Regions from separate parts of the Bacillus cereus group sp. RP43 genome, predicted to be linked through region 1. Evidence: riboswitches for the same ligand, from Rfam matches in the RefSeq annotation. Region 1 holds a riboswitch; the other holds the start of a gene.

Region 1 (15,482 bases):
AAACAATGGAAATTCATCTGCACAAAATGTTATTTTCACAGATACAGTGCCAAGCGGAACAGCATTTATTGCAAACACATTTTCTATTAATGGAATCCCTCAAAGTGGCGCGGATCCAACGAACGGTGTAAATATTGGGCCTATAACAGCCGGGACTACAGTAAATGTTTCATTCCAAGTGACCGTGACGTCATTACCAATCGAAAACCCAATTGTAAATTTCTCATCGACATCGTATCAATTGGTCTCACCACCTGAGGCAGAAACTTCGATTAGTAACCCTGTTTCAACGCTAATTAGAGAAGCCATATTATCCATGACGAAAAACGAAAGTGTATCCTATGCAGATATCGGGCAAACTGCTTTTTACACTACTTCTATTGCGAATATAGGAAATACGGATGCAGCTAACATTGTATTCACAGATGTATTACCAAGTGGAATCACGTTTGTTCCTAACACATTAACTGTCGATGGCATTTTACAACCTGATGCGAATCCGAATACAGGTGTGTTACTTGCAGCACTTCCGCCAAATGAAATATATAGTATCGTCTTTCAAGTTACGGTTAACAGCATCCCACCTTTTAATCCAGCACCGAATACAGCATCAACGACGTATGAGTTTACTGTTGATCCAAATAATCCTCCTGTTTCAAATACAGCTAATTCTAACACTACGCTGCTTCAAATAAACAACGCAACTATTATAAGTACAAAAACAGAAAATCTTACTTTTGCGGATATTGGTAATATAATAACATTTACACTTAACCTTCCTAATACCGGGAATGTGGCTGCTACTGATGTAACTATTATCGATATTCTTGATAGCAATTTAAGTTTCGTTCCAAACAGTTTCACAGTTAATGGGCAAACCATTCCAAACGCTGATTTATCTACTGGTGTAAATATTGGTTCAATTAGTGGTGGTAATACGGCAATCGTTACATTCCAAGCAACTGTTACTACACTTCCGACACTTAATCCAATTTCTAATTCTGCTTCTACCACATATCATTATGTCGTTGATCCTAGCCAACCACCTATTACAACTTCCAATCAATCTAATACAACGACAACACAAATTAATAGTGCTATCCTTACTGCACAAAAAGATTCAAATGTGTCTACGGTAGATATTGGGCAGGATATCGTCTACACCGTTACAATTACAAATAGCGGAAATGTTAGTGCGACGAATGTTATTTTTACCGATCTTATTCCAGACGGAACTTCCTTTGAACCGAATAGTTTTACACTTAACGGAACTAGCATCCCAAATGCAAACATAATTACAGGCGTTCCAATTGGTGATATCGCGCCAAACGAATCTGTCATCGTAGCATTTCATATTAATGCCAATGAAATTCCGCCTATAAATCCAATTACCAATCAAGCTAGCGTTAGTTTTCAACATATCGTTAATCCAGCTAATCCTCCAGTTTCAAAAAACATTACTTCTAATAGCGTTTCAACACAAATTGAAAGTGCTATTTTAAACACTATTAAAATAGGAGATAAAGCATTTGCAACTATTGGTGATACAATTACGTATACAATGACTATTACGAATACAGGAAATATCCCCGCTAACAATGTTGTTTTCTCAGACCCTATACCATCATGGACACAATTTGTTGCAGGATCAGTTGTTGTTGATGGAACTCCATTACCATCCGCTTCTATCATTGACGGTGTTGGCATAAATACAATAACTCCAAATCAAATCGTAACAATTGTATTCCAAGTTCAAATTGTAAGCAACCCAACAACGTTCACACCTGAACTCCAAAACTTAGGATTTGTTAACTTCCAATATAACGTAGGCAATTCATTACAGGCTCAGCCTGGCAATGTGGAAACGAACGTCTTCGTTACTTCTATTAATTCAGCAATACTTTCGGCCGTAAAAACTGCTAATACAGCCTTTGCAAACATCGGAGATACAATCACTTATACTGTGCTTATACAAAATAACGGCAATACAAACGCTACAAATTTAAATTTCTCAGACATTATTCCAGCTGGAACGACTTTTGTTGAAAATAGTTTTTCTGTAAATGGAAGTACCATTCCAGGGGCAAATCCAAATAATGGAGTTAATATCGGAACCGTTAACGCAGACAGTTCATTAACTGTTACGTTCCAAGTCATAGTTACATCTACTCCGCCTTCAAACCCAATTACAAACGTTGCATCTATTCAATACTCATTCATTGTTGATCCGGCAGCTCCTCCTGTTACAAGCACAATAAATTCTAATAGCGCTTCAACACAAATTAATAACGCTACTGTTACAACTGTTTTAGAAGCAAATCGTTCAATTGTATCTATCGGAGATGTAATTACGTACACTGCAACATTAACGAATACCGGAAACTTCCCTGCAAATTCTGTATTACTCATTAACGGAGTTCCTGAAGGGGCATTATTTGTTCCAAATAGTGTTACGCTAAACGGGATTTCACTTCCAGATGCCAGTCCAACTCTCGGTATTCTAGTTGGTATTATCGCACCAGGTGATTCTGCTACTATTACGTTCCAATTTCTTGCAAGTTCTATTCCACCGCAAGGCGCGATTATAAATCAAGCCATTACAAGTTACACGTATATTGTCGATCCAAGTCAACCTCCAGTTACAGCAACATCCTCATCTAATACCGTTAATACAGCTGTCGTTGATGCATCGTTATCCGCAATTAAAAATACAGATTCTCTCGTACAATCTACTGACGGTACAATCACTTATACAGTAGTCGTTCAAAATAACGGCAATACAACTGCAAATACAGTTACTTTAACAGATTTGGTCCCAGAAGGAACTGCATTTATTCCGAATAGCGTGACCATTAATGGCGTTTCAGTTCCAGGTGCCGATCCAAACGTAGGAATACCATTAAACTCCGTTGCACCGTCAGAAATTGTCACCGTCACATTCCAAGTTATCGTTCAATCCATTCCAAGCGTGAATCCAATTTCTAATATAGCCCGTATTGACTATACTTTTATCGCCGATCCAACTGCTCCTATCATCTCTCGAACAATTACGTCTAATCCAGCTTTCACACAAATTTCGGATGCGAATGTTCTTTCTTTAAAAGCAGTCAATGCACAACAAGCAACAACAGGTGATATTTTGACTTATACGATAACACTAGAAAATACCGGAAATATTCCAGCTACTAATCTCAAATTTTCAGATACTATCCCCCAAGGGACTACATTCGTAGAAAATAGTTTTACACTTAACGGAACAGCTATAATTGGTGCAAATCCAAATGTAGGTGTTACTTTGCCTAACCTAGCAGTAAACACTACTCACCTTATTTCGTTCCAAATTCTTATTAACGATCCATTCTCGCAAGAATCGATTACAAATCAATCCAATACAACATATACAATTCAACCAGATCCAAGCCAGCCGCCTATTACTGAAACATCTACAAGTAATATCGTCATTACAAATTTCGTGCAAGCACAATTGACGATTACAAAAACATCCAATCCAATAACTGTAGATATTGGTGGAACTATACTTTATATTTCTGAAGTGAAAAATATCGGCAATGTTGACGCAATAAATATTATTTTCACAGATTCTATTCCAGCTGGGACTACATTCGTTCCCGATAGTGTCACAATTAACGGTGTCCTTCAGCCAGGTGTAAACCCAGAAAACGGCATACCAATTGGAACGATTGCAGCAAACAGTTCCAAAACGATACTATTTCAAGTGCAAACAAATAATCCACCTAATGAAACCGAAATTGTAAATCAATCATCTGCAAATTACCAATATGTAAGTATCCCTACAGCTCCACCAGTGAATCGCTCTGCAAATTCTAACATTGTTACAACATCACTTCAAAATGCAAATATTATTTCTGTTAAAAGCGCGGATGTAACTTTCGTATCAATTGGGCAAATTATTACCTACACAAATACACTACAAAATATAGGAACCGTTCCAGCTAACAATACTGTGTTCATTGATAACATTCCAGAAGGTACTATATTCATTGAAGATAGCTTATCAATAAATAATGTGATTCAGCCTGGCGCGAATCCAGAAAACGGAGTAACTCTCGGCACGATACAGCCAAATGAAACAGTCACTATTTCATTTCAAGTACAACTTACAAGTATACCGTCCGGCAATACAGTCATTAATATTTCAGACACTTCGTACGAATACCAAATTGACCCTAGCTCTCCGATTATTCAGCGTAGATCGTTATCAAATGCAGTAAACACTGAAGTAAGAACAGCCAATGTTAGTGCAATTAAATCCGCTAATAGATCTATTACACGCATCGGCCAAATCATCACATATACAGTTGCAGTTACAAACGCTGGTACAGTACCTATTACAAATACTCTCCTAATTGACGCAATTGCAGCCGGGACCACATTCGTTCCAAATAGCATTCTTGTAGATGGCATACCAAGACCTAACGAAAATCCAATTACCGGAATCGCCCTTGGTATTATCCTTCCTAATAATACGATTATTGTTACGTTCCAAGTAAATGTAGTCTCTATACCTTCACAAAATAATATTAATAATATCGCTATCATTCACTATGAATATCAACCAGCGCCAAGCGCACCACCAATTTCAGAAACGACCTCTTCCAATAGTACAAATATACAATTTATTGATGCTATTCTTATCGCTACAAAATCCGCTAATAAAGTATTAGCCAATATTGATGAAACCATTGAATATACAGTATTTATTCAAAATAACGGATCCACTACAACTAATTCCATCTTTTTTACAGATACTATAGCGGATGGAACAGTATTTATTCCAGGAAGTGTAATAGTTAACAATACTGTTCTTCCTGCAGCAGATCCTAATATCGGCTTTTCCATCCCTAATATCGCGTCAGGTCAATCGACTACAATAACATTCCAAGTTTCCGTTACGAATTTACCAGCTGTAAATCCAACACCTAATACTGCAAACATCGTCTACGACTTTATTTTCAACCCTGACTTTGCACCAGTTCAAAAATCTACTACTTCCAATACTACTTTCGTTCAAATTAACGATGCTGATATCGTTTCACTTAAAACTGTTGATTTCACCTCTGTAACAATTGGTGACATTTTAACTTATACAACAACTTTAACGAATACAGGAAATACGGATGCTACTGCTGTTGTATTTACAGACAATATTCCTGATGGAACAACCTTTATAGACGGTAGTGTTTTAGTAAATAATATTCCTCAGCTTAACGCCAATCCAAGTGCCGGTATACTTGTAGGAACGATTGCTCCTGACATTTCTATCCCAGTCACATTTTTTGTTACCGTCGTAGCTCTTCCAGCTAGCGGCCATGTTCAAAATCAATCAACTTCTCGTTATACAATAAATGGGGAAGAACAAATATCAACTAGTAATATTACTTTCACTGAAGTTATTTCTGCTAATGTAATTGCCACAAAAACAACGCCAATCCAATATGCTGACCTACAAGCTATTATCCCTTACACAATCTCCATCATAAATAATGGGAATATACAAGTGGAAAACATTATTGTTACAGATATCATTCCAGCAAATACGAGTTTTATAGAGAATAGTGTTATTGTGAATGGCAACGCTCGTCCAAATGACAATCCACTTAGCGGTATACCAATTGATAACATTCCGCCTAATACGACAGCAACTATTCTATTCCAAGTCCGGGTTACTTCCATTCCGCAAACAAATCCAATCTCTAACACGAGTACAATTGAATATGAATACACGGTACCAGATAGGCCACCTATTACCGAAACTATTATTTCATCAGCTGCCGTAACAGAAATTCATCACGCGAATTTGAATAGCAATAAAACTGTAGACCTTGCATTTGCAACAGTCGGTGATACGTTAACGTATACGATTACACTAAATCAAAGTGGTAATGTTTCAGCAAATGATGTAATCATTCAAGATATTATCCCTCAGGGCACTACGTTCATAGAAAATAGCGTCATTGTAAACGGAGATGCTCTTCCGGGAGTTAATCCGGCAAGCGGCATACCAATTGGTACTATAATTGTTGGTGGAGATGCTATCGCTTTATTCCAAGTACGTGTGACTTCTATTCCAACACCAAATGAACTCAATAACAAAGCGATTACTACTTTTAACTATATAGTCAATCCAAATAACTTACCTGTTACAAGTACGACTACAACAAATACCGCCACAACAACTGTCCAAAATGATAATGTCATTGCTATAAAGTCTGTTGATGTCGCAAATGCATTACCTGGTCAAACTTTAACGTATACAATTACTATTACTAATAGTGGCAATGTGACTATTGACGATATTCTTATTGTAGACACTGTACCAGTAGATACAACCTTCGTTACTGGTAGTGTTACGATTAACGGAATCAATCAACCTAATGCGAATCCCGAAAACGGTATTACATTAGGAAACCTTGCTCCTAATGAATCTGTTGTCATTACGTTCCAAATAACAATATCTTCTTTGACTCTTCAATCTGCTATCAATAACGATGCTACTATCTCCTATACGTTTATCGTCGATCCGACCGAACCACCTATTACAATTACAAAGCAAACAAATACCGTTACAACAACGATCGTTGATCCAATGGTGCGCATTGAGAAAAACGCTGACAAATCTTCTGTCGTTATAGGAGATATTATTACATTCACATTAGAGATATTTAACCATTCCCCAATTCCTACAGTAAGTACTTCCGTTTTAGATATGATTCCAGCTGGTACAACATTTATAGAAAACAGTGTAACAATTAACGGTACTCCGGTTCCAAATATTCGACCAGACACTGGTATTAATATTGGTTCCTTGGCTGCAGATGGAATAGCAACTATAACATTTAAAGTTCTCGTAACTTCTATTCCTTCAAACAGTACAATTATTAATTCTGCAACAGTTACAGCCGCTTTCCAATTGACACCACAGGATCCGATTATTACTTTCATTGTTAATTCGAATATTGTTCGTATACCAGTTCAATTTATAACGGCAGCAGTAATGAAAACTGCTTCCGTCAGCTCAGCTTATTTAAAGCAATATTTTGACTATACGGTGCGTATTACGAATACTTCCGATATTTCACTTTCAAATGTTTCTTTACAAGATACCATCCCAGCAGGTTTACAATTTATGAACGGTACGGTCTTCATTAATGGGGAACGCTCTCCACTAGCAAATCCGAATATCGGTTTCCTTATTGCTACTAATTTAGAACCGAGCGAAACAATTATCGTGTTATTCACAGTACAAGTGATAAGTCCACCTATTAATAATGAATTTAAAAACACGGCAAACATTTCTTTACAACTTCAAGTCTCTCCTACCGATCCACCAATCACAGTAACCATTACAAGTAACGAAAACATCGTCACCTTTATTCCAGAAAATCCGGATGAAACACTTCCAAATTTAAATTGCTTCTTTGACGGTGAACGCTTTGTACGCATTACTCCTCGAAATATACGAAATTACTTTTGGACTTGGATTTGGTGGCGTTAATCCAAAAAAGAAAAAGCTTGTAGTTCGGATAATATCCAAACTACAAGCTTTTTTCATAAACAAAATTATCAATTGCTAGCAGCACTATATGCTACATGTCGTTTCTCAATCCGTTCTTCAATTTCTTTCATATTCTCTTTATTCGTTAATAGTGATTGTTTATTTTCTATTAATAATTGTTTAAAGGATTTTCTCACTTTTTTTCGCATGTTTATTTTCCTCCTTGGGGGATGGTATATTTAAAAGATAAGGAATTATCTGTGTAGACTTATAATAATTGATTGTTGTGAAATCCATTTGAACTTCATATGAAAACTAAGCTTATATTCTGACAACTTTGTGAACAAAAAAAGAAAGGTAGATCAAAATTATATTTGATCTACCTTTCCATACCCTTTAAAGCATATTAATCAATATTTCAGGTCTTCCCCAATTCATTTCGTCGCAAACGAATCGTAGTTTTTCTTCGTTCATTGTGTGTAATCCTTCTTCTAACGAACATGAAATCGGAACTTCACAATGAATTTGCGCTAATTGTAAAGAGATATTTAAATTCTCTAAATCACTTTCAATTTTTGTGCGCTGCGCTTTCGTTAATGATACTATATTTTCTAGCACTGCCGATACTGTCCCGTATTCTTGAATAAGCTTATACGCTGTTTTTTCACCAATACCTTTTACACCCGGATAATTATCACTTGTATCTCCCATGAAAGCTTTCGCATGAACAATTTGCCAAGGTTCTACACCTTTCTCTTCCATGATTTTTTCCGGTGTGTAATACTCGTAATTTCCAATTCCTTTACGAAGAAGCATAACTGTAACATTCGTATCAACAAGTTGAAGTAAATCTGTATCACCTGTCAAAATATAAACTTCCGCTTCATTGCAATATTGTTTTGCAAGCGTACCGATACAATCATCCGCTTCATAACCTTTCATACCGATTACAGGCATAGATAATTTCGCAGTCATTTCTTGCACTAAATCAAATTGCGGAATTAATTCTTCCGGCGGTGCTGCACGATTTGCTTTATAATTCGAGAAAGATTCCGTTCTAAATGTCGTACTTCCCATATCCCAGCACGTTACAATGTGCGTTGGTTCGATTGCTTGTGTTGCTGTTAATAAATGCTTCATATAACCATGAATCCCATTCGTCGGGGTACCATCTTGTCGTTTCATAAATTGTCCATATACACTTGTTGCGTAAAAAGCACGAAATAATAGTGCCATACCATCAACTAATAATACTTTTTTCATAATTCCTCTCCTACTAACAAAAAATAATAACCTCACGTTATCACGTAAGGTTATATATAGATTACCATTCTACGTTTTTGTTCAACTTTGTCTATTATACATTGTTTTTGTATATTTAGCATCATTAACACATTAAGACATTCTACCGCAACAAGTATGAAGTATTCCTGAATACGTATTTTTACCTGTCGAAACAACTACAGCCTTTGCATTTCCGTCAACAATATACGTACCTTTGAAACATACATTTTCAAGTTCAAGTGGATTATAGTCTTTCATCCGTTTTAATGGAATAAATCGTTTACGTTCAAGATGATAGCAACTTTCAAATTTCTCAATACTAGCATCATTTCCTGTCAGCATAGATTCATTTACTAATAAATCATTTGCATAAATAATACGTACATCTGCCGGCACTGTATCGCCCTCTGAAAGAAAAATCATATCTCCAGGTACAAGCTCTTGTACTGGTAATTTCATCATTTTTAGTTCACTGTTTAGCCCTGTTACGCTACAGCCAGCTACTCTAGAAACAGTAACTGTTTCACATTGTAATTCATCATGCACATTTTGTTTTGAAAGACCTGGGATCATTCCACTTAGCTTCATCATTACTTCCGCAATACGCGCTCTTTTTGAAGTTAATTCATTTCGACCGTATACTTGAATACGTTTTTGTGCCTCTTTCATAGATAGTCCGTCTCTTGTTGTTTTAAAATACGCAAATACAGATTTTACATCTCTTGTTGCGATTTCAATTAATAGATCTTTATTTTTTTGAAGCATTGTTTGTTCTTTCATTGCTTTTTTACTTAATTTATAAGCAGTGTTACCCACACTTTTATTTACATATAACATATTATCGTCTCCTCCTTTACAACATAGGAAGAAACGCTTTGTTTCTCAATTTATCCACTTTACCGTGAAAGTGTCTAGCGCTTAAATACTCGAATAAACGCTACATTATGATAAATATAGAGGGAGGAACAAGTCGTTTCCTGCCTACATCATATATTTTTGATTTGAAGTATATGGGTAACGGAACCGAGTCAGAATTTGACATGCTCCTCACCTCCTCTTTAATTTTTTAGTTATAATCTATACTATGAAATTACTCATAGCTTGCTAACAAAAAAGACCCTTACTCATAAGAGAGCAAAGGTCATTGCATACACAAATAAGCGATTCCTAATATAATTAGAAATCTACGGACCTCTCCCTCGCCGAGTTTTAGCACTGTATAGCATAGGTTCATTACCAGCTACGTTAAGAAAAACCTTAATTCGATCATTCCTGTTGACCCATTGGCGTCTCTCGACATTTTTGGGCAGTAGCATTTCTCTATACAGGAGCCTCACCTAACAGAGACTTATTTTAATTACATAGAAAATGTTACTCTTATTTAAAATAGATGTCAACACTTTGTATGGAAACTTTTCCTTATTACAACAACTACCTCGAGTTTAGTACACTAATACGCATTCGGCTACATAAAGTGAAGGGCTTTTACGGGCAGTTAATCTCTATCTAACTTCTTTACTCCCGCTGAATTTTGAGATGGGAGTTTTACTGCCCACAAATAGCGGGATAAATTACTTGAGCACATATTGCAAAAAATTAGCACATGAAAAATAAAACCCTTACGTTAAAATGTAAGGGTTTAATATGTTACACAACCAGCAATTACAATTCCGATGGAAAGTGATAAAAACATAAGGAAAAGACCAACTGCTTGATTATCTTCTTCAAGGCTTTTATTAATATTAAAACGTGGTGTAAGCCATTCCGCTAAATAAAAGACAATAATTTGAGCTAATATCCCAACAGCTCCCCATGAAACCATATCAAGAATTGAAATAGAATTAGCAGCCGTTGAATATAAAACGATAGCAAGACCAAGTAGTCTTCCTCCAAGTACATAGCTTACCGCTTTATTCCCTTGAGCCATTAACTTAAATTCCTTAACTTTCGTTGTCACTTCCATAAGAAAAAGACCGATACATAAAAGTCCAAGTGATACTGCTAAATATAGTAAAAAATTAATCATTTATTTTCCTCCTTCTTAATACCTACCGGTAAATAATACGATTCATTTCCCGTAATTTTTTCTCCGGCACGTATACCGATGCTGCTCGCTTTTCCAGCAATTAAAAACGCCCCAAACACATACGACAGCTTCTCAATTCCTTTTTCAGTTTCCAAAAATACAACTGGAAGCTCTGTATATTTCTGAAATATAGGAAGTGACGATTTATACGTTTCATGTGCATTTCGAATCATAATGTTTGTATCCTTATCACGAATCGTAATCGTGTCACCTTCTCTACCGAACGAAGGTTTTTGAACGAAAGGACTTTTCCCAAAAAATAAATCTGGCTCTAAATATGTAGGAAGCATATATTCTTTAATCCACTTTTGTTCCTCACTTGTGTAAAAAACACCTTCTTCTGCTAATCCCCAAATAAGACATTGAATTGATTTTGGCTGAAGTAAAAAGGCCGACAAAGGATTTATAATAAACAGCTTTCCTTCTTTTACAAATTGCAAAAGTTCTACTCCCACCAAATCCCCCGTTTCGGGATCTTGATCTTCAATCAAGTCTTCAATTGGATATGTTTGGCGATACAAAACATCAATTGGTACACCATCTCTATCTACTAAAGTATCGTCTGCAATTCGAAGTTCTGTCATTGGCATCACTTTATTGTCAACATGGCATAGCCCACTCAAATACATAGTCGTATTCCAATCTTCTATATGTTCATGATGAGCTGTGAAAACAACATTTGGATCTTCCATTCCTTTTGTAGCCTCCATTACGGCTTTTGTAATACCGGAAGAAAGTAAGCGCTCTTGATTTGCATTTGGATCATCATAGCCTAATTCTTCACAAACTTTTCCATTCATTTGAAAGCATTCCACAATAAAAGTTGGAGTGTCACTATTAAACTCAAGCATTTTAATACGATTATCCTCTGTTAAAGCAAAATCAAATCGTGAAATAACAGATTCAGGATACATTCCTTTCAGTCTAATAAAAGGCAAGCTTGCAGTTGGAAAACCGAGTTCAAGAAGCTGTTCATTAGATAAATTCCGAAGGATTCTAGCAGTCTTAAAAAATATCTTCCCCATTCGTTCAGTTGCTAATTGCAATTGTTTCATCGTTTGCTCTGTTATTGGAAAAACATGAAACAAACTATACTCACATTCATATAAATCCGACCAGAAATGAGGAGAATTCGAATAAAATTCTTTTCGTTTCTTTATGTATTGCGACATATTTTAACCTCCAAATCCACCTTTTGAACCGCTTCCAATTCCACCTTTAAATTCGGCCGAAGATTGATAAGTTTTAAACTCTGATGAATTTTTGAAGGTAGATTTATTTTGATAGTATTTACCCCCATAAAAGTAATGTCCCCGATAACCTGAACTACTATCATCACACTGCCAAACACCAAGCTCATCATCCCAATCCCAATCAGAACAACTATTATCATTCGGTTCGGGGGGAATATCTTGCGCGCAGCCAAATAAAGTGCCCGTCATTAAAGATGTCAGGACACCACCTACTAGCCATTTCGTTTTTGTCACCTTTGCACTCCCCTTTTTAAATTATATTTCTATTATATAAGATGTCATGATAAAGTAGAAGAAAAAGGAAGAAGAGGGATAAAATGCGATTGGAATATCGGCTCAATGATGAAACTAACGGGTATCCAGCTTTATGGAACTACGCAAATATTTCTAATTCTGAAATTGTCGCGCGCATGACTTGTGAGTATTTCACAAAAGATGGAAATACATATATCGTTACTGCAACTTCAGTAGATCCAGACGGGACAGCAGTATTATATATACAAAAAGAAGTTTTTTTCAACGATCCTTCAGATCCTACATACTCGCACATAGGTTTTGAAATTAGAGAACTAAAGGAAGCAAGCTCAATTATGATAGAAAGTAAAGATGTTTGGAATTACGAGGACATCTTACCCTCTCTCCATTCAGATATTATATATATTCAACGGGATGGAATACATTTGGAATTCACCCTAGATTCAAGAGAAATTGATGAAGACCGCAAATGCTATATTTATTATGGGAACTTTACAGGTAAATCTAGATAACATGAGCATATTTATTCAACAAAAAAACCTTACGTATAAAACGTAAGGTTTTTTATATAGTCCCACATATGCCGTTATCTATAGATGTCCATAAACCTGCTCTCACAGGTGGATGTTCTCACAAATGTTTGTAACTTCCTTCTTAAAAAGATGGCCTGCTATCTACATTTAAATATTGAACTTTCATATTATACTTATTGGTTTAAGACATACACAAGCTACGTACACCGTAGGAATTTTATATACTGTTAGTTGAAATAAGACCCCCGCAAGTGCCGTCTCTCGTAAATGTCCAAAAACCCGCTACTCGCAGGTGGATGCCCTCACAGTTACCGTATATCTTCCTCCACAAGGAAGGCTTGATAATGGTCACTAAATATTGAGCTTCCGTAAAACTAACATCGGTTTTAGACATAAATAAGTTACGCACACCGCAGGATGTATTATTTACTTGTCGTTATATTATCACATTGTTTCCAATGTGTAAAATATAATATTTTTGAAGCAATCTCTTGCTTGTGACCTTATTTTAATACAAATTATTTTTGCATGCAAGTGATTAATCTTCTTCTTTTGCAATTTGATTTTCTGGATAAGAAATCCAATCACTCCAGCTACCTGTATACAATTTAACATTTCGAAAACCAGCTAATGTTAATGCAACTATGTTCGGACACGCTGTAACACCAGAACCACAATATACGATTGTTTCCTTCTCTTTATCAAGATTTTGGAAACGCCCTTGCTGTTCCTCTTCGTTTTTAAAGTGTCCCGATTCTAAAATCCCATCTTTCCAAAAATAGTTTACTGCCGTCGGAATATGCCCTGCCTTCGAATCAACGAGTTCTTCAGCACCAGTATAACGTTTTGGCTCTCTAGAATCAATTAACGTAATATCTGTACCTGCATGAATATTCTCTTTGACCGTGTCCATCGTTACAATCATATTATCTTGTATGTTTGCTTGAAATGTTTTTCGGGCAACAACAGGAATTTCTGCCGTTATACGTAATCCATTCTCTTTCCAAGCTGGTATTCCGCCATCTAATATATACACTTTCTCATGTCCTACATAGTTTAATAACCACCATAAACGAGAGGCGTTTGCACCAGCTTGACTGTCATACGCAATTACTGTCGTATGTTCATCAATACCAGCTTGTGAAAGCTTGTCTGCAAACTCCTCAATATTTGGCAACGGATGGCGGCCACCATGTTCTGCTACAGGACTTGATAAATCTAAATTCAAATCAAAATATAACGCATGAGGAATATGTTCTTCCTCATACTTTTCTTTACCCCAATTAGGATTCGCTAAATCAAAACGACAATCGATTATACGGACATTCTCATCTTCTATATGCTCACGTAACCATTCGACTGTAACTATCATCTTTAACGACCTTCTTTCTCTTGCAAACGACCTACATACTCCATAACCATATCTTTTGTAACAAGTTTACGCTGCAGTGCAACGCCATTTTTTGCAAGATCATTAATTTGCTTTGTTACAACATTAATAACATCAACCGAAAATTCTTTCCCATTTGATGCAAGTGATACCGCCGATTCAATAGCTGCTTCACGCTGCGCATCTAATTGTAAAAATGCTTTTACAATTTCGTTTTGTTTACGAGAATGTGCTGTAATTGCTTTATGTACTTCCATCTTCTCTTCCCCCTAAATAATTTATACTTATGTGTTTAATTTCATTGCAAGCCGAATCATATCACGACATACAATTCCATTTTCAATAATCTCTTCTTCATAATGCTTCGAAAAGTAATCAAAATCAATAGAAAAAATACGAAATCCACATTTTTGATATAACGCAAGTTGTGAAATGCTAGAATTACCTGTACCAACTTCAAGCTTATACATATTATATTCTTTAGCTTTTTCTATTGCATGCAACAATAACTCCTTACCAATACCTTTTCCTTGCATATGTTCTACAACCGCAATATTCATAATTTCCATTGTCCTTGGTCTTGTTTCCAAAAGCACATATACACCGATAATTCTTTCTTCTTGTTTAGCTATATACGTAAACCCTCTCTGTACATATGCATCAATTTGGCTTTCACTTGGATCAGCAAGGAGCAATAAAGATTTCGGTATAGCTTCTTTCGAAATACGCTCAATTACAACAGACATAAAAATTCCCCCTTCCCTATTGTTCTAAACCCCCCTTGTCTACCATAGATAATAGAAAGGAGGGATTCACCATGGACAACAATGAGAAAAAATGCAACGTCATCTCTATTGATGGAAAGAAAAAGAAGAGCGACACATATTCCTATCCAAAATTAGTAGTAGAAAACAAAACGTATGAATTTTCTTCATTCGTCTTATGCGGTGAAACACCAGACGGCAGACGCTTAGTTCTTACCCATATGATTTCTACTGATGAGTTTGCAGGGTTTGTAAAATCTTTAGATACTGTACTACAAAAGAAAATTGAACGAATCTTTTTTTCATAACGGCTATTTAATATAAATTTCTTTTTCAATTTCTACTAACTGCTTTTGTAGCTCTTCTTTACTTTGTTCATA
Region 2 (15,482 bases), 2.4 Mb from region 1:
ACTTAAAAAACTTAGCAATCGTTCGTGTTTTATGGTAAAATAATTGTACTACATTTTAAGGGAGCGTTTTATTATGAAAGAAGTATTTCGTTTACAAACTGATTTTTCATCTTCATTTGATCGCTGGGTAAGTTCTTTCGTGTCTGATCACCCAGCACAATTAGAATGGACGACTTTAAAAGAATTAATCAATGAATATACAACATCACATACAAATGAGACGTTACCAACATATATTTCTTCAGCTTTAACATATTACGCACAACGTGTTTCAACAACAAGCAACTCAGAAATTGTTATTTTTGAAAATCCTACAATCTCATAAGTATAAATAAAAAAGCACTGGTTACAGTGCTTTTTTATTTATACTTATTTAACAAATGATCATATTCCGTCCAAAAATCTGTATACATACTCCGATCAAATTCATCTAAAATTATCTTTTCACTTGATTTATTAAATAATTCAATTGCTTGTAGCGCAATTGAAGCAACTACATTGTATCTTTTTTTGTTAATACCTTGTTTTTATTTAATATCTATAAGTAAAACAGTTTTTATTGATTGAAAAACTTTGTGTAATAATATGTTTTATAAGATATTTGTTAAAAAGTTATAGTTAATATTAAAGAAATATTAATATTTAAAAATCCATATATATTATTTTACTTTGTGTGCTATATTTTTTAAGGGCTTACAAGTAAAAGAATAGGAGGAGAAAAAATAAAAAAAATAACAGTTCTAACTTTAACGGCAGGCATAGCCTTATCAAGCTTTGCAGCATCAGCAGCAGCAAAGTCTAATCATGAAGATAGACCCTGGTCAAATGTATATCGTGTTTACAGTCCTAATGATGAAACACCATCTCAACCTAAATATAATAGAACAGCTTATTATATGAGAGTAGACAACATGTCGGGATTAGATGGATATTTCAATGCCTGGGCTGCATTAAAAGATGGTACAGATGTTTCTGATGGTCATTCATACAAAATGCGTGATGGTCAAGAAGAATTCTTATACAATTTAGCAGTTGAGAAATATAATTCTGGTATCAAGGTTAAAATTGATACTAGAAGATGGGCTGAGGGTACAGCAAGCGGTGTTTGGAGCCCGGATAGTATTCGTAAATAATTATATAAAAAAATGAACTTATAAATATAATACTTTATATTCTTGTAAGCCGTTCCTCGTAACATTACATATTTTAAATGTTACGAGGAGTATATTTGAATTTTTAAGAGGTGAAACATGGGTACTTATTTTAATGAAAGAATGACTAATAGAAATTTTTATTTTTCGCTTATGTTAGGAATAGCCTTATCTTGTGTATATATATTATATTATGTAATTCCACTAACCGATAAAAGGGACGTTATCTTCACTCCATATACAACTTGGATGGGAATTAATAGTATTGTAACACCTTCCTTTTTATTTTTCTTTATACTTCCAGTGATTGCAAGTTTACCTAGTTCATCAATCTTTCAGGAAGATAAAAAAAATGGTTCTTTTTTGTTTGTAATTATGAGAAGTAATTATAAAATGTATTTTCTTAAGCTGTTTAGTAAGACCTTTCTTATCGGTGGCATTGTCGTTATTATTCCATTGATTTTAAACATTTTTTTATCGTTTATGTTTCTTCCAGATATAACTCCTGACGAAATTTTAAATTCCAATATAGGGATGTATGAGCGAGCAACCTTTTTTATTAGTATATATTTCACTAACCCTTTCATCCATATGTTGTTATATATATTTATAGCGTTTGTTTACGGTGGAGCATTTGCTTTGTTTTCTCTTAGTGTATCCTTTTATGCAAAGCATACTTTTATAACTTTATTAAGTGCTTTTTTATTACAACTCTTTTTAATGATAATTAATTTGTTTTATGCTACGCCTCTTGCTCCCATATATTTCTTATCTGAATCTCATATATATCATGGAGCAAATATTATTGTCTCTATTTTAGTGTTAGTAGGGATTTTTATTTTATCGATAGTTTTGTTTTTAAGGGGAGTAAAACGACATGTTATTTTATAACCTTTTGAAAATGTATTTATTAGAGTTGTTTCAAAAACGATGGTTATTTGTGATTAATATTTTATTTCTTATAGCCGGTGTGTCTATTCCCTTGATTAGAACCTTTTACTTTTTATCTAATAATTCTTTGTTTTCATTTCTTATTTCTGCAAGAGATATGAAAATAGTGTTATTTAGTTATCTCCCATTATTATTGCTTTTTTTCTATTCGTTTAATTATATGGATAAGAACGTTTACGTGTATTTTAGACATAAAAATCGTCAATCATATTGTGTTCATTTAATAATAAAGATTGTAAGTTTAGCAATTCTCTATTCGAGTATCTATCTGTTAATTGTAGGAATTAATTTTTTAATTGTAAGAGAAAAAATAGTAATGTGGTTGCTTCCATCTTCAAGTTGGTTAGTAATTACATATTTTATAGTATCGTTATGGCTAGTAACTGTAGCAATATGTATTTTTGCACAAATACTAGTTTTTTTCGTTAAAAATAAAGCTATTTGTATTTTTACTATTTACTTTTTTATTACAATTGATCAGTTATTAGAAAAAAATTATAATTTTTCTTTATTTTGGTCAAAAGGTTTGATTTTTCAAGAAAAAGATTTGTTTCTAACAAGTATAAGTTTGATGAAATTAGCTTTTATATTAGGGATTATTAGTATTTTATTTTCCATATTGAATATTTGTTTACACCGGATGGACTTATATAACGGAAGTGATTAATTACGATGAATAATAGTGTTTTTTATAAATTATTAAAAAGGGATTTAATATTAAGCATTCATATTATGAAATTAAGATTGATAATAGCATTTATTGTTTATAGTGCATTGGTGGGGGGAGCGGTATTTTTATTAAAGCAATCAGCCCAGTATAGAGAGCTACCTTCAAATGCTATAACGGTTCTTGATGTTTTATATGAATTACTAAAAGGGATATCTTTTAAAGAAGTTGAAATGGGGCGATTCCAGCTTCCAGTAACATGGCTTATATTGCAATTATCTTATTGTTTTATATTAGGTACTTATGTAAGAGCTGATTTTATACAACAGACACCGTATCTTTTAGCAAGGAAAGTGTCTAGGTATCAAGTGTTGTTTAGCAAGTTTATTAGTACAGGTATATTAGCTGTTTGTATAACTCTATTATTTTATATTGCCATGTTCTTCTGGGGAGGTGTTTTTTGTTCTTATCAATTTAACTGGGGAATATATACAGAAAATATTAACCCTAAAATTTATAATTACATAAAAGAAATTATTTTTGTTATAAAAAGCTTTACTTTACAAGTAATAACATCTGTCTTATTAGTTTGGGTTTATTTAATTGTAGCTACTAAATTAAAAAGTGTTATTTCATATGTGGTAATTATTGTGATTATTACTATGACTATATTTATACCGGTTATATGTAATCCATTCGATAGTATGTTAATCCGTAAAAAATTATTTTACGTTAATAATGAACATTTTCTATATTCTATTTTCTTTTGTGCGCTTTTTTTCTATGGATAAGTGGTTATTGGGTAGGGAAAACATTTGAATTTGTTAATAGAAAGGATGATTCTGATGATATACATTGAAGCTAAGCATGTTTCTAAAGTGCTAAAAGGCAATATTATTTTAAATGATGTTAATTTAGAATTAGAAAAGGGAAAGATTTACGGTTTTAAAGGGAGAAATGGTTCCGGTAAAACAATGCTTTTTAGAGCTCTATTAGGATTGATGAAAATAGATAGTGGTGAAATATTAATAGATAGAAAAATAATTGGTATTGATCATCCGTTTCCTGAAAATACAGGTATTATCATTGAATATCCAGGATTCATTCCAGACTATACAGGATTTAAAAACTTAAAACTATTAGCTTCTATTCAAAATAAAATAACTGATACAACAATTAGTGAAACTATGGAGCTCGTAGGATTAAATCCAGAAGATAAAAGAAAAGTAAAAAAATATTCACTTGGCATGAAACAAAGATTGGGTATAGCACAAGCAATTATGGAGAGCCCTAAGTTATTAATTTTAGATGAGCCTACAAACGCTTTAGATGAAAATGGAATTAGGGATATAACTAAAATCTTATTAGATTTAAAGTCTAAAGGTACAACTATATTAGTTGCGAGTCATGATAGTGAAACATTAAATTTAATTGCAGACAGAATATTCCTAGTTGAAAATGGTAAAGTATCACTATCTTCAAAGATGTAGAGGGAGAAAGATATGAATAAAAAACGATATGTTTTTATGATTATTTGTACATTTTTTATATTAGGAGCATGTTGGAGATATCAGGTAGTAAATAATTTAAATGAATCTTATATTGTGAAATCAGAGAATATTAATCTAGGTCAATCATTTAATACAGATATATTTAAATTTAGCATTAATTCTTTCAAGAAGAAACAAGTAATTGATGATAACGGAAATAAAGAAATTCATTATGTTTTTGATATTGAGGCAACAAATAACACGCAAACGGAACAAACAATTTTTACAGATTTGCATATATTGGCACCTTTAAAAGGAGTTAATAAGACGAATGGAATGTTTAATGAGAGTACGAAGAAAACAATAATTTCATGGGAAAGGTTACAAAACCATAAAGGCATTGTAACAATGAAAATGAGGGAAAGTTGGGGAGTTGCACTTAATACACCTGCGAAATTAGTATATCTAGGCGAAAAAAATGGTAAGAAAATAAAATACATATTAGATTTACCTAACAATTAAAGGCCTAATTTGCTTGTTGATTTCTGAATGAGATGAAATCACCTTTTCCATTAGATGGTTTGTAATATATAATCTTGCTCTTACTATTAAACAAAGAAAATATTCCTACTGTGGTGCAAATATGAAAAATATACGTTATCAATCTACAAATGCCAATAGAGCCCCGAAAGAGGTTCTATTGGCATTTGTAAATTTTAACAAATCCTTTAAGGAAAAAAGCATAAAAATACTTTTAAGATTCTCTCATCCATGCTCATTTGTGTAACAATCGTTCCAGCTACGTTTAAATAAATTTCTCCATGAAAACATAAATCTTTTCGCTCATTAAACAAACACTTCTGATTCTCAATATTTATTATAAAATTTGGTGGTTCCATTATACATGCACTTCTTACAAAACATTAATTTTCCCACATTATCTATAAACAACATAACCACTCCATTCCATATATCCATTATAAATCTATTTAATTTTTCAAAAAAACAGATTAAAAAGATATTGACACTACGATTTTACAGTGCTAACATTCAACTTGTAATTGAATATGGTCTCTGTTAGGTGAGGCTCCTGTATAGAGAAACGCTGCTGCCCAAAAATGTCGAGAGACGCCAATGGGTCAACAGGAAAGGTCGGAATGAAGGCCTTTCTTAACGTAGCTGGTTTCAGTACCTATGCTATACAGTGCTAAAACTCAACGAGGGAGAGGTGCGTATGTTTTGTCATACACAAAAACTGTTTTTATCTATGTTTAATAACAGTCTTTGTTGTTGACTCTTTTTGACTACGAATTCAGACCTTTACTCTTTTTGAGTAAAGGTCTTTTTATGTCTTTATGCACCTTACTATGAAACAAACATAGCATATTCAGAAACTACTAATTGTACGGAGGTGAGGAACAGTGGCAAGTGATGATTCGGCCCAGATACCCATATGTTTTACGTTAATATTTCACCATGTAGGTAGGAAAGAAACTGTTCCTCCCAATTTTAAATAGTCGAGTAACAGATTGTTTCCTCCTTCATGAAAAAGGAGGAACTACCAATGTTAAATTTACAAAGACAAGAAACGAAGCATGCTTACGATCAGGATAGCATGAAAATAAATAACGAATTATTAGTGGAAGTTGCAACACAAGATGTAAACTCTGCATTAAAACTTCTAGAAACAACAGAAAATGGACTCTCTAAACAAGAAGTGTCTCGTAGACTTTCTTTATATGGTCCGAACGAAATTGCTCATAATAAAACATTGCCCTGGTACATTCAATTTCTGCTGGCATTTAAAAATCCATTTATTTTTGTTTTATTAGCTCTTGGAGCACTCTCTTTTTTCACAGATGACATAAAAGGAACAATTGTCGTATCTGTAATGGTACTGCTAAGTTCAACGATTCGCTTTTTACAAGAATTCCGCTCTCAAAAAGCCGCTGATAAGTTAAAGGCTATGGTTCGAACAACCGCGAGCGTCTTTAGAATAGATGGATTTGTACACGAAACAAAAAACGTAACGAATTTAAATCGAAATTATACAATAGAAATTCCAATTGAAGAGCTTGTACCTGGCGATATTATTTCACTTTCAGCCGGTGACATCGTTCCAGCTGATGTGCGCATTTTATCGGCTAAAGATTTATTTGTTAATCAGTCTTCATTAACCGGGGAAGCACTTCCTGTAGAAAAATACGAAAACTGCTACCATACAGAAAATAAGCATACCTTACCGAAAAACATGAAAAAAAATTACAATCCGCTCGATATGGAAAACCTTTGCTTTATGGGTACAAATATTGTTAGCGGTAGTGCAAAAGCTATTATTATTTCCACTAGTACGGATACGTATTTCGGCTCTTTAGCAAAAAAAGTGATCGGAAAACGTGCAGAAACAAGCTTTGATAAAGGTGTAAACAAAGTAAGTTGGCTCTTAATCACATTCATGCTTATTATGGCACCTATTGTCCTTCTCATTAATGGATTCACAAAAGGAGATTGGCAAGAAGCTTTCTTTTTTGCTATTGCCGTTGCAGTTGGTCTTACACCTGAAATGTTACCAATGATTGTAACTGCTAATTTAGCTAAAGGCGCCGTGAAAATGTCTAAGCAAAAAGTTATTGTAAAACAGCTAAATTCTATTCAAAACTTAGGTGCTATGAACATTCTTTGTACAGATAAAACTGGGACATTGACAGAGGATAAAGTTGTTCTTGTCCGTCATTTAGATCCTAACGGTAATAAATGTGATCGTGTATTACACTTTGCATATTTAAATAGCTTCTATCAAACGGGATTGAAAAATTTAATAGATAAAGCTGTCATTGAACATACAGAGGAAAACCATAAATTTGATCCATCAGCTTTTCATAAACTAGATGAGATTCCATTTGATTTCGCTCGGCGTCGTATGTCTGTCATCGTGAAAGATATTTCAGGTGAACATACAATGGTTTGTAAAGGTGCCGTAGAAGAAATTTTATCAATTTGCAACTACACTGAAGTGGATGGGCAAATTGTCCCTCTTACTGAAGAAGTGAGAGAAAATGTAAAACATCTTAGCGCAACTTTAAATAGTGAAGGCATGCGTGTCATCGCTGTAGCATACAAAAAAGATAACAAACCTGATCACAAAGCTTATGCAGTAAAAGATGAATCCGCTATGATCCTTACTGGATATATCGGCTTTTTAGATCCACCTAAACCATCTGCTGCTTCTGCAATTCAAGCATTGCAAAAACACGGCGTACAAGTGAAAATCTTAACTGGCGATAACGAAATTGTTACAAGAAAAGTTTGCAAAGAAGTTGGATTAAATATAGGTGAGCCTATCCTTGGTTACGAAACCGATTCTTTACCTGATAAAGTATTAGCAAAACTGGCCGAAGAAACAACTGTATTTGCTAAACTAAATCCAATGCAAAAATCGCGCATTATACGAGTATTACAAGGAAATGGTCATACTGTAGGGTATATGGGAGATGGCATTAACGATGCTGTAGCACTACGTGAAGCTGACGTTGGAATATCTGTTGATACTGCAACTGATATCGCAAAAGAGTCTTCCGATATTATTCTACTTGAAAAAAGTTTAACTATATTAGAAGCGGGTATTTTAGAAGGACGCACTACGTTCGGAAATATTTTAAAATATATTAAAATGACGGCTAGCTCTAACTTTGGAAATGTATTTAGTGTGTTAGTGGCAAGTGCTTTCATTCCCTTTTTACCGATGCTTGCCATTCACCTTTTAATTCAAAACTTGCTTTACGATATTTCACAGCTGTCTATTCCATGGGACAAAATGGATAAAGAGTTTTTAGAAAAACCGAGAAAATGGGATACTGCAAACTTACGGAACTTCATTATTTGTATCGGTCCAATTAGTTCCATATTTGATATTATCACATACGTAATCATGTGGAATGTCTTCGGTGCAAATACACCTAGCGAACAATCATTATTCCAATCTGGTTGGTTTGTCGTTGGACTGCTCACACAAACTTTAATCGTTCACATGATAAGAACACAGAAGATTCCATTCATTCAAAGTACTGCATCAGCACCGGTACTTTTATTAACCGCTTGTATTATGGCAATCGGAATTTATATTCCATTCTCACCACTTGGTGCGGCCGTTGGTTTACAAGCATTACCACTTAGCTATTTCCCTTGGCTAGTAGGAATATTATTAGGCTATACTTTCTTAACACAATTCCTGAAAAAAGTTTATATTAAAAAGTTTCATAGCTGGTTATAAAGTGAAACTTTAATCAGTGGGGGTTTTGTTCATCCCCCACTGATTATTAGCCTTCACCAATCGGGCTTTTACGGGCAGTTGATCCCCCGCCTAACTTCTTTACTTTCGCTGAATTTTGAGCTGGGGGTCTTACTGCCCGGCAAATAGCGGGATAAAAACGAGAATGAGTGGGTACTCCCCACTCATTCTTAAAAACATAACACGTACTTATATGTATGGAGGTGACCATGATGGTATGGTATGACATTGTATTAAGATTATTTATCGCAATTATTGTAGGTGCTTGCATCGGAATGGAAAGGCAATGGAGACACCGGATGGTCGGACTGCGGACAAATGCTCTCGTATCACTTGGTGCCTGTATATTTGTTTTATTATCCGTCATGCTCGATCATGATGCTAGCCCCTCATGTATTGCTGCTCAAGTTGTTAGTGGGATTGGCTTTTTAGGAGGCGGTGTGATTATCCGTGACGGTTTTAGTATTAGAGGATTAAATACTGCGGCTACTTTATGGTGTGCTGCTGCTGTCGGCACTCTTACAGGCGCTGGTTTTCTCGTTGCAGCTATATTAGGTGCAGCCGGCGTTTTACTAGCAAATATACTACTTCGCCCGATCGCTCTCTTTATGAATAAAAAATCAAAAGAAGAATCACCTGAACAAACAAACTACTTCCTTTCTCTTACTTGTTCCGAAGAAAATGAAGCACATATTCGTTTTTTACTCATGCACATGGTAAGTACAGAAGGTCTCGGTTTAAAAGAGTTATATAGTGAAGATGTAGATTCTAACCAAAAAGTCTGTATACAGGCTACATTACATTGCAAGACAAATGCGGCTATCTTAATTGAAAAAATAGTAAGTAGAATGTTATTAGAATCTGGCGTTACTGCTGCTGGTTGGAAGACTTCTTTAGATTTAGAAGCGAGTTAAATATGAAAGGTGTCATGATAGTTACTACTTCATGACACCTTCTACATAAACTTATTTTCTAACTTTTGTTGAAACGACTTCTCTTGCCTACGTAGTAGTTGACTACCTCGTTGTAAAAGCGGTGTTCCATACTTATCATTAATTTGATCAATGACAGCAAGTAGCGGTTCTTTTTTCGCATCCTCTTCAAATGAAAACAAATCCAATTGTTTCACCGATTCTGTCTTCCACTCTATTTCAGTAGCTGTAACACCTAGTAAACGAACGGAATCACCGTCCCAATGTTGCTTCCATAAACGGGATGCTGCTTGAAAAATATCGCGTTCTTCCCAAATGGCATTTTTCAATTGCTTACTCCGTGTTACTGTTCGCCTATCATGGTATTTAATCATAATTTGAATATTATAGCTGACAAGAGTTCGCTTTTGTAACCTTTTACTCACTGATTTTGATAAACGTTCTAACATATCAAGTAACTCTTTCTCTTCATCCATATCCTTTGAAAAGGTCGTCGAATTACCGACACTTTTATGCTGTCCCATTTGACTCGGATCAACTTCTCTATCATCTATACCTTTTGCACGCCTTTGTAAATCAACACCGTGCTTTCCAATCTTAGCGCGAATGATATACTCGTCTCCCTTTGCCAATTGTTCAATTGTCTGTATATGAATATCATTTAATTTTTCAGCTGTTTTCTCACCAATTCCATGCATGGCTCCAACTGAAAGTGGCCAAATCAATTCTGGAATATCACGTTTTCGAAGCACAGTAATACCAAGTGGTTTTTTCATATCTGAAGCGGTCTTTGCTAGAAAAAGATTTGGAGCAATTCCAATACTACACGGAAGCTGTAACTCTGTTAACAACGCTTGTTGAATCATCTTTGCTATTTCAAGAGGCGAACCGAGTGCATAGCAATCTGTGATATCTAAATATCCTTCATCTATAGAGACTGGTTGTATCTTTTCTGTAAAACGTGAAAGGATTTGAAACATTTGAAATGAAGCTTCACGATATATTGTAAAATTAGGACGCCTTACAACTAATTGTGGGCATAACCTTTTCGCTTCCCAAAGAGGCATCGTCGTACGTATTCCATATTCTCTCGCCTCATAACTACACGTTATAATAATTCCTTTTCTCTCTTTTTCATTTCCAGCAACCGCTAATGGCTTTCCTTGTAATGATGAATCATGAGCAATTTCAACAGATGCGAAAAAACAATTCATATCTACATGTAAAATAACACGACCATTTTTCGGATACATTTCTCGCATACTACTCACTCCTTTCGAAGAACATCTGTTCTTTCATTATACCAAATTCATGTACAATATAATAATTACTTATTCTTTTTATCCTTATTTTTGCTATACTTAATACGAAATATGGATATTATTGTAAAAGGAGTGACTTATTATGAAATCAAATAGTAAACTTAACTATACCTTTCTCATTATTATATTAATCCTCTTCATTAATTACTTACTACTCCCGATTTTTAATATTAATACAGCTGGACTCCTCCCTCGTTTACTAGGTATCGTAACAACTTATATACTGCCATGGATTTTCTTATATTGGTTTATCCGCCTAGTGAAAGCAGTTGAATCAAAATAAAAAAGACGTGTAAACCATAATTGGTTCACACGTCTTTTTTATTTTATTACTTCGCTACTTCTTCAATAATTGCAACAACTAATTCTGCTGTTTTCGCTAATTCTTCAACAGGAATCTTCTCGTTTGTTGTATGAATTTCCTCATAACCAACTGCTAAGTTAACTGTTGGAATACCGTGTCCTGCAATTACGTTTGCATCACTTCCGCCACCACTTTGGTGAAGAGAAGGTGTACGACCAATTTTTTCAGCTGCACGTTTTGCAACTTCTACAACGTGATCGCCAGCAGCAAACTTAAATCCTGGATACATAACGTTTACTTCAACGTCTGCATGACCACCCATTTCTTTTGCAGTTGTTTCAAATGCTTCTTTCATTTTCGCAACTTGTGCTTCCATTTTCTCGTTGATTAAAGAACGAGCCTCTGCAAAGATTTGTACATGATCGCAAACGATATTTGTTTGTGTACCACCTTCAAAACGTCCAATATTTGCAGTCGTTTCAGAATCAATACGACCAAGTGGCATCTTCGCAATTGCTTTCGCTGCGATAGTAATTGCAGATACACCTTTTTCTGGTGCTACGCCAGCATGAGCTGTTTTCCCGCGAATAATCGCATTCACTTTCGCTTGTGTTGGCGCTGCAACTACAATTTCACCAACTTTTCCATCACTATCTAATGCATAACCATATTTTGCTGTAATACGTTCACGGTCTAACGCTTTTGCACCAATAAGACCAGATTCTTCTCCAACTGTAATAATAAATTCAATTTTACCATGAGGAATGTTTTTCTCTTTTAAGACACGAATTGCTTCAAACATAGATGCTAATCCAGCTTTGTCATCGGCTCCTAAAATTGTAGTACCATCTGATACGATATATCCATCTTTAATAGAAGGCTTAATTCCATTACCAGGAACTACTGTATCCATATGAGAAGTGAAATAAATTGTATCAACACCGTCTTTTGTTGCTGGTAAAGTACAAATTAAGTTACCTGCGCCATGACCAGTCACACCCATCGTGTCATCCTCAAATACTTCTACACCTAAAGCAGTAAATTTCTCTGTTAACACTTTGCAAATTTCTGCTTCAAATTTTGTTTCAGAATCTACTTGTACTAACTCCATAAATTCATTTACTAAACGTTCTTGATTAATCATAAGACTGCGCCTCCTGCACTACCATTATGTATGTAACAACATTAATTATAACAGAATTTCGCAAAAGTTTCGAAATACAAGACAAAAAACAGATGGTTAACACATCTAGATACCCATCTGCCTTCTATTACTCGTTTAACAACACCCACCGCATATGATCTTCCCAGACGCCATTTACCATTAGCATTTTTCGAGACACACCTTCATATTGAAATCCTATCTTCGTCACTACTTGTATAGATGCTAAATTTCGTGGCATAATCGGTGCTTCTATACGATGTAAATGAAATTCCCCAAAAGCAACTTGAATTGCTTTTCTAAGCGCTTCTGTCGTATAACCTTTATTTAACTCTTCCTTATCTAATTTATAACCGAGTACACAAGATTGATAAATACCACGAACAATTAAATTAAATGATATACAACCAATTATTTTCGTATCATCACCCTTTTTAAAAATCCATAGCCTGATGATTTTACCTTCTGCAAACTCTTTTCTATCCTTTTGTAACTTTTTATTTTGATAATCTAATGTAAAAAAATCCTCCGGTCTATACTCTTCCCAAGCTTTTAAAAATTCACGATTTCTGTCGTAATATTGAAGAACTTTTTCAGTATACGACTCATCAATTTCTCTTAAATGTAAACGATCTGTTTCGTATATTTTCATCATCGTATCTCCATTCTTCATGCTTGCATAACAAAAAACTAGTACTCTATCTTTTAATATATTCTCTACACACGCACAAATTTCCTGTTATACTTTACACACACTTCTCGAAATTTGTCATTTCTCTCCCCTTGTCCACAAATCCATTTCTAGTTACAATAAATTTGTACTGATTTGCAAGGAGGTTTAACGATGCATAAAAAAGCTCAAAAAATTATGGTTTATATAATGCTAATTTCTATGCTTGTAACAACATTACTTACTGGCGCAAGTATGTTTTGGTAAAAAGGACGATTCACTCGTCCTTTTTTTACTGCTTACACATACAAAATAGACCATCTCGAAATCGAGATAGTCTATCTTGTAATGAACATTTTATTTTATATATATAACAATTGCTACAATGCTAAAGGAAAAAGCCATTACAAGTGCTATTACAAAACTTGTATATTGTTTCTGCTGAAATGCCCCAATAACAAAAGTAAGATTGAGTAATGCCATAAATACAATCGCTACAACGTAAGAGCATATATTAAAAGTTGCCAATATGAATGTAATAACAAATAGAAAACCAACACAAAACTGCATGTAAGAAATTTTTGGATTTAAATACATATGAGCAACCCCTTTACTCAATTATCTTTATATATTCTCATTAACGCATGGTTATGTACACATGTCAAGACAACTTATAGAAAAGAAAAAAGCCAACCGTTTCGTTGACTTTTCCAAATGCTATGGCCCCTTTTTCCTTTGCCAATTGCTGAAATGATTTTTTCGATTTCACAATCGATACTTTCGTTCCAAGTGGAATACGATCAAACAAATATTCCACATCATGTTTCTTCATTCTTATACATCCTTGCGAAATATATTTTCCAATTGAACTAGGCTGGTTTGTCCCGTGTATCCCATACTTACTTCCATCCGTTCCTCTTGCATTAAATCCCATCCACCTCGATCCAAGTGGATTTTTTGGAGAACCCCCAGGAATATCCTTCGCAATATAATAAGGATCCTTCGCCTTCAATACAATGTCAAAGGTTCCTTCTGGGGTTAATTCATTTGTTTTCCCTGTCGCTACTGGAAAAACCTTTTGGATCTTCCCATCATCAATGTAAGCTAGTTTATTCGTTGCTTTATTTACAATTATAAAAGGATCTCCAGCACGTGGATTATCACCAAGAGGCCAGATTGGTGATAGAGAAAGACATAATAATAAAGAAAGAAGATACGGCATATATAATTCCTACCTTCTAAATAAGTTCTTTTATATTATCCTTTCCCTTAAAACGACTTTTAATGAGTAAATATTGCTCCATTTCATAAACAAGTTGAACGAGTTTTGCACGTATTTCAAATTCTTCTCGCGAGACTGGTAAAGGCATTTCTCTAAATACTTCTCGCATTTCTTGAAGTTGTCTTAACGAAATGACTCCTGTACTTTCAGGACGAATAGAATTTCCTATATTTTCGATTACGTCTGCAATCATATCAGCTTGTTCATACGTCCAAGATAGTGATGCAGCTAATGGTATCATTCGCTCCAAAATTTCAAATTGTTGCATACGCATATCAAAATACCGATAATAATAGTCATCTTCACGCATAAATTCATTCTCAAGTTTTTTAAATGATAAATCTTTTGCTTCTTTCAGCATCATTTCTGTTTCAATTAATTCGGCCCCACTCCAATTACTATCTCGATTTCGTAAATAAACGACCATTTCAAACAAAATCGTTCTGAAATGGTCTTCTATTTTCCCTTGATACTCTTTCAGTTTATTCTCACTGCTTGGCATGTACATGTTTACTAATAAAGCGACACTAATTCCAATCGTTAATATAGCAATTTCATTACCAACTATAGACCATGTAATTTGCTTTAATGAATACAGATGCATAACGATAACCGAACTCGTGACAATGCCTTCTTGAATTTTGCACATAACTGCAGTCGGAATGAAGGTAAGCAGTAATACGCTAATCGCAAGTGGTGTATAACCAATGGTTTCAAAAATACAAAACGCAAATACCATCGATAATACACAAGCTAAGAAACGGTGCAACGATACTTGAACGGATTTTCGTTTCGTATTTTGCACGCATAAAATGACTAAAATACCAGCTGAACTATAAAATTCTAATCCTAATAACTGAGCAATAAAAACTGCCGCTCCCGTTCCAAGCGCTGTTTTCACTGTTCTATATCCAATTTTAAACATATCATTACTCCTATATGTATAAATGTATTTAAAAATAGTATAAAAAAAGGATGACGCAATGTCATCCTTTTCTACCTATTATTCACGTACCCTTCACATATTACAATATCTTTTGCAAAAATTCTTTTGCACGATCACTTTTTGGTGCTGTAAAAAACTCTTCCGGATTACTATCTTCTACGAGCTTTCCACCATCTAAAAAGAGAACACGGTCTGCTACTTCTTTTGCAAATCCCATTTCATGTGTAACGATTGCCATCGTCATTCCTGTCGTAACTAATGATTTCATAACTTCTAACACTTCTTTCACCATTTCTGGATCTAACGCAGAAGTCGGT

What was found. A riboswitch is a leader RNA that binds a small molecule or an ion and turns the genes downstream of it on or off. The one in region 1 is predicted to bind magnesium.
Region 2: another riboswitch for magnesium. It lies ahead of mgtA (magnesium-translocating P-type ATPase); the one in region 1 lies ahead of QCI75_RS18965 (P-type ATPase actuator domain-containing protein).

The regions. Positions count from the first base shown of each region.
Region 1 is NZ_JARVHQ010000001.1:3,639,956-3,655,437, forward strand. It holds gene QCI75_RS18950 (DUF7507 domain-containing protein) at 1-7,537, shown strand, start outside; gene QCI75_RS18955 (FbpB family small basic protein) at 7,606-7,746, opposite strand; gene QCI75_RS18960 (5'-3' exonuclease) at 7,934-8,800, opposite strand; gene QCI75_RS18965 (P-type ATPase actuator domain-containing protein) at 8,933-9,658, opposite strand; M-box (ykoK) riboswitch at 10,008-10,173, opposite strand; gene QCI75_RS18970 (DUF350 domain-containing protein) at 10,461-10,847, opposite strand; gene QCI75_RS18975 (glutathionylspermidine synthase family protein) at 10,844-12,079, opposite strand; gene QCI75_RS18980 (hypothetical protein) at 12,083-12,394, opposite strand; gene QCI75_RS18985 (hypothetical protein) at 12,478-12,927, shown strand; RNA gene ssrS (6S RNA) at 12,983-13,166, opposite strand; RNA gene ssrS (6S RNA) at 13,188-13,370, opposite strand; gene QCI75_RS19000 (sulfurtransferase) at 13,487-14,320, opposite strand; gene QCI75_RS19005 (YpbS family protein) at 14,323-14,595, opposite strand; gene QCI75_RS19010 (GNAT family N-acetyltransferase) at 14,623-15,084, opposite strand; gene QCI75_RS19015 (DUF3931 domain-containing protein) at 15,156-15,410, shown strand; gene QCI75_RS19020 (dynamin family protein) at 15,414-15,482, opposite strand, start outside.
Region 2 is NZ_JARVHQ010000001.1:1,235,635-1,251,116, reverse strand. It holds gene QCI75_RS06600 (DUF3932 family protein) at 74-325, shown strand; gene QCI75_RS06590 (hypothetical protein) at 897-1,133, shown strand; gene QCI75_RS06585 (hypothetical protein) at 1,251-2,042, shown strand; gene QCI75_RS06580 (hypothetical protein) at 2,419-2,769, shown strand; gene QCI75_RS06575 (hypothetical protein) at 2,775-3,560, shown strand; gene QCI75_RS06570 (ATP-binding cassette domain-containing protein) at 3,615-4,259, shown strand; gene QCI75_RS06565 (hypothetical protein) at 4,272-4,781, shown strand; M-box (ykoK) riboswitch at 5,326-5,493, shown strand; gene mgtA (magnesium-translocating P-type ATPase) at 5,824-8,529, shown strand; gene QCI75_RS06555 (MgtC/SapB family protein) at 8,760-9,461, shown strand; gene QCI75_RS06550 (DNA polymerase IV) at 9,503-10,741, opposite strand; gene QCI75_RS06545 (hypothetical protein) at 10,884-11,084, shown strand; gene QCI75_RS06540 (tripeptidase T) at 11,131-12,249, opposite strand; gene QCI75_RS06535 (GNAT family N-acetyltransferase) at 12,377-12,922, opposite strand; gene prli42 (stressosome-associated protein Prli42) at 13,112-13,204, shown strand; gene QCI75_RS06525 (DUF3894 domain-containing protein) at 13,295-13,534, opposite strand; gene QCI75_RS06520 (L,D-transpeptidase) at 13,599-14,159, opposite strand; gene QCI75_RS06515 (aromatic acid exporter family protein) at 14,176-15,144, opposite strand; gene QCI75_RS06510 (amino acid ABC transporter ATP-binding protein) at 15,245-15,482, opposite strand, start outside.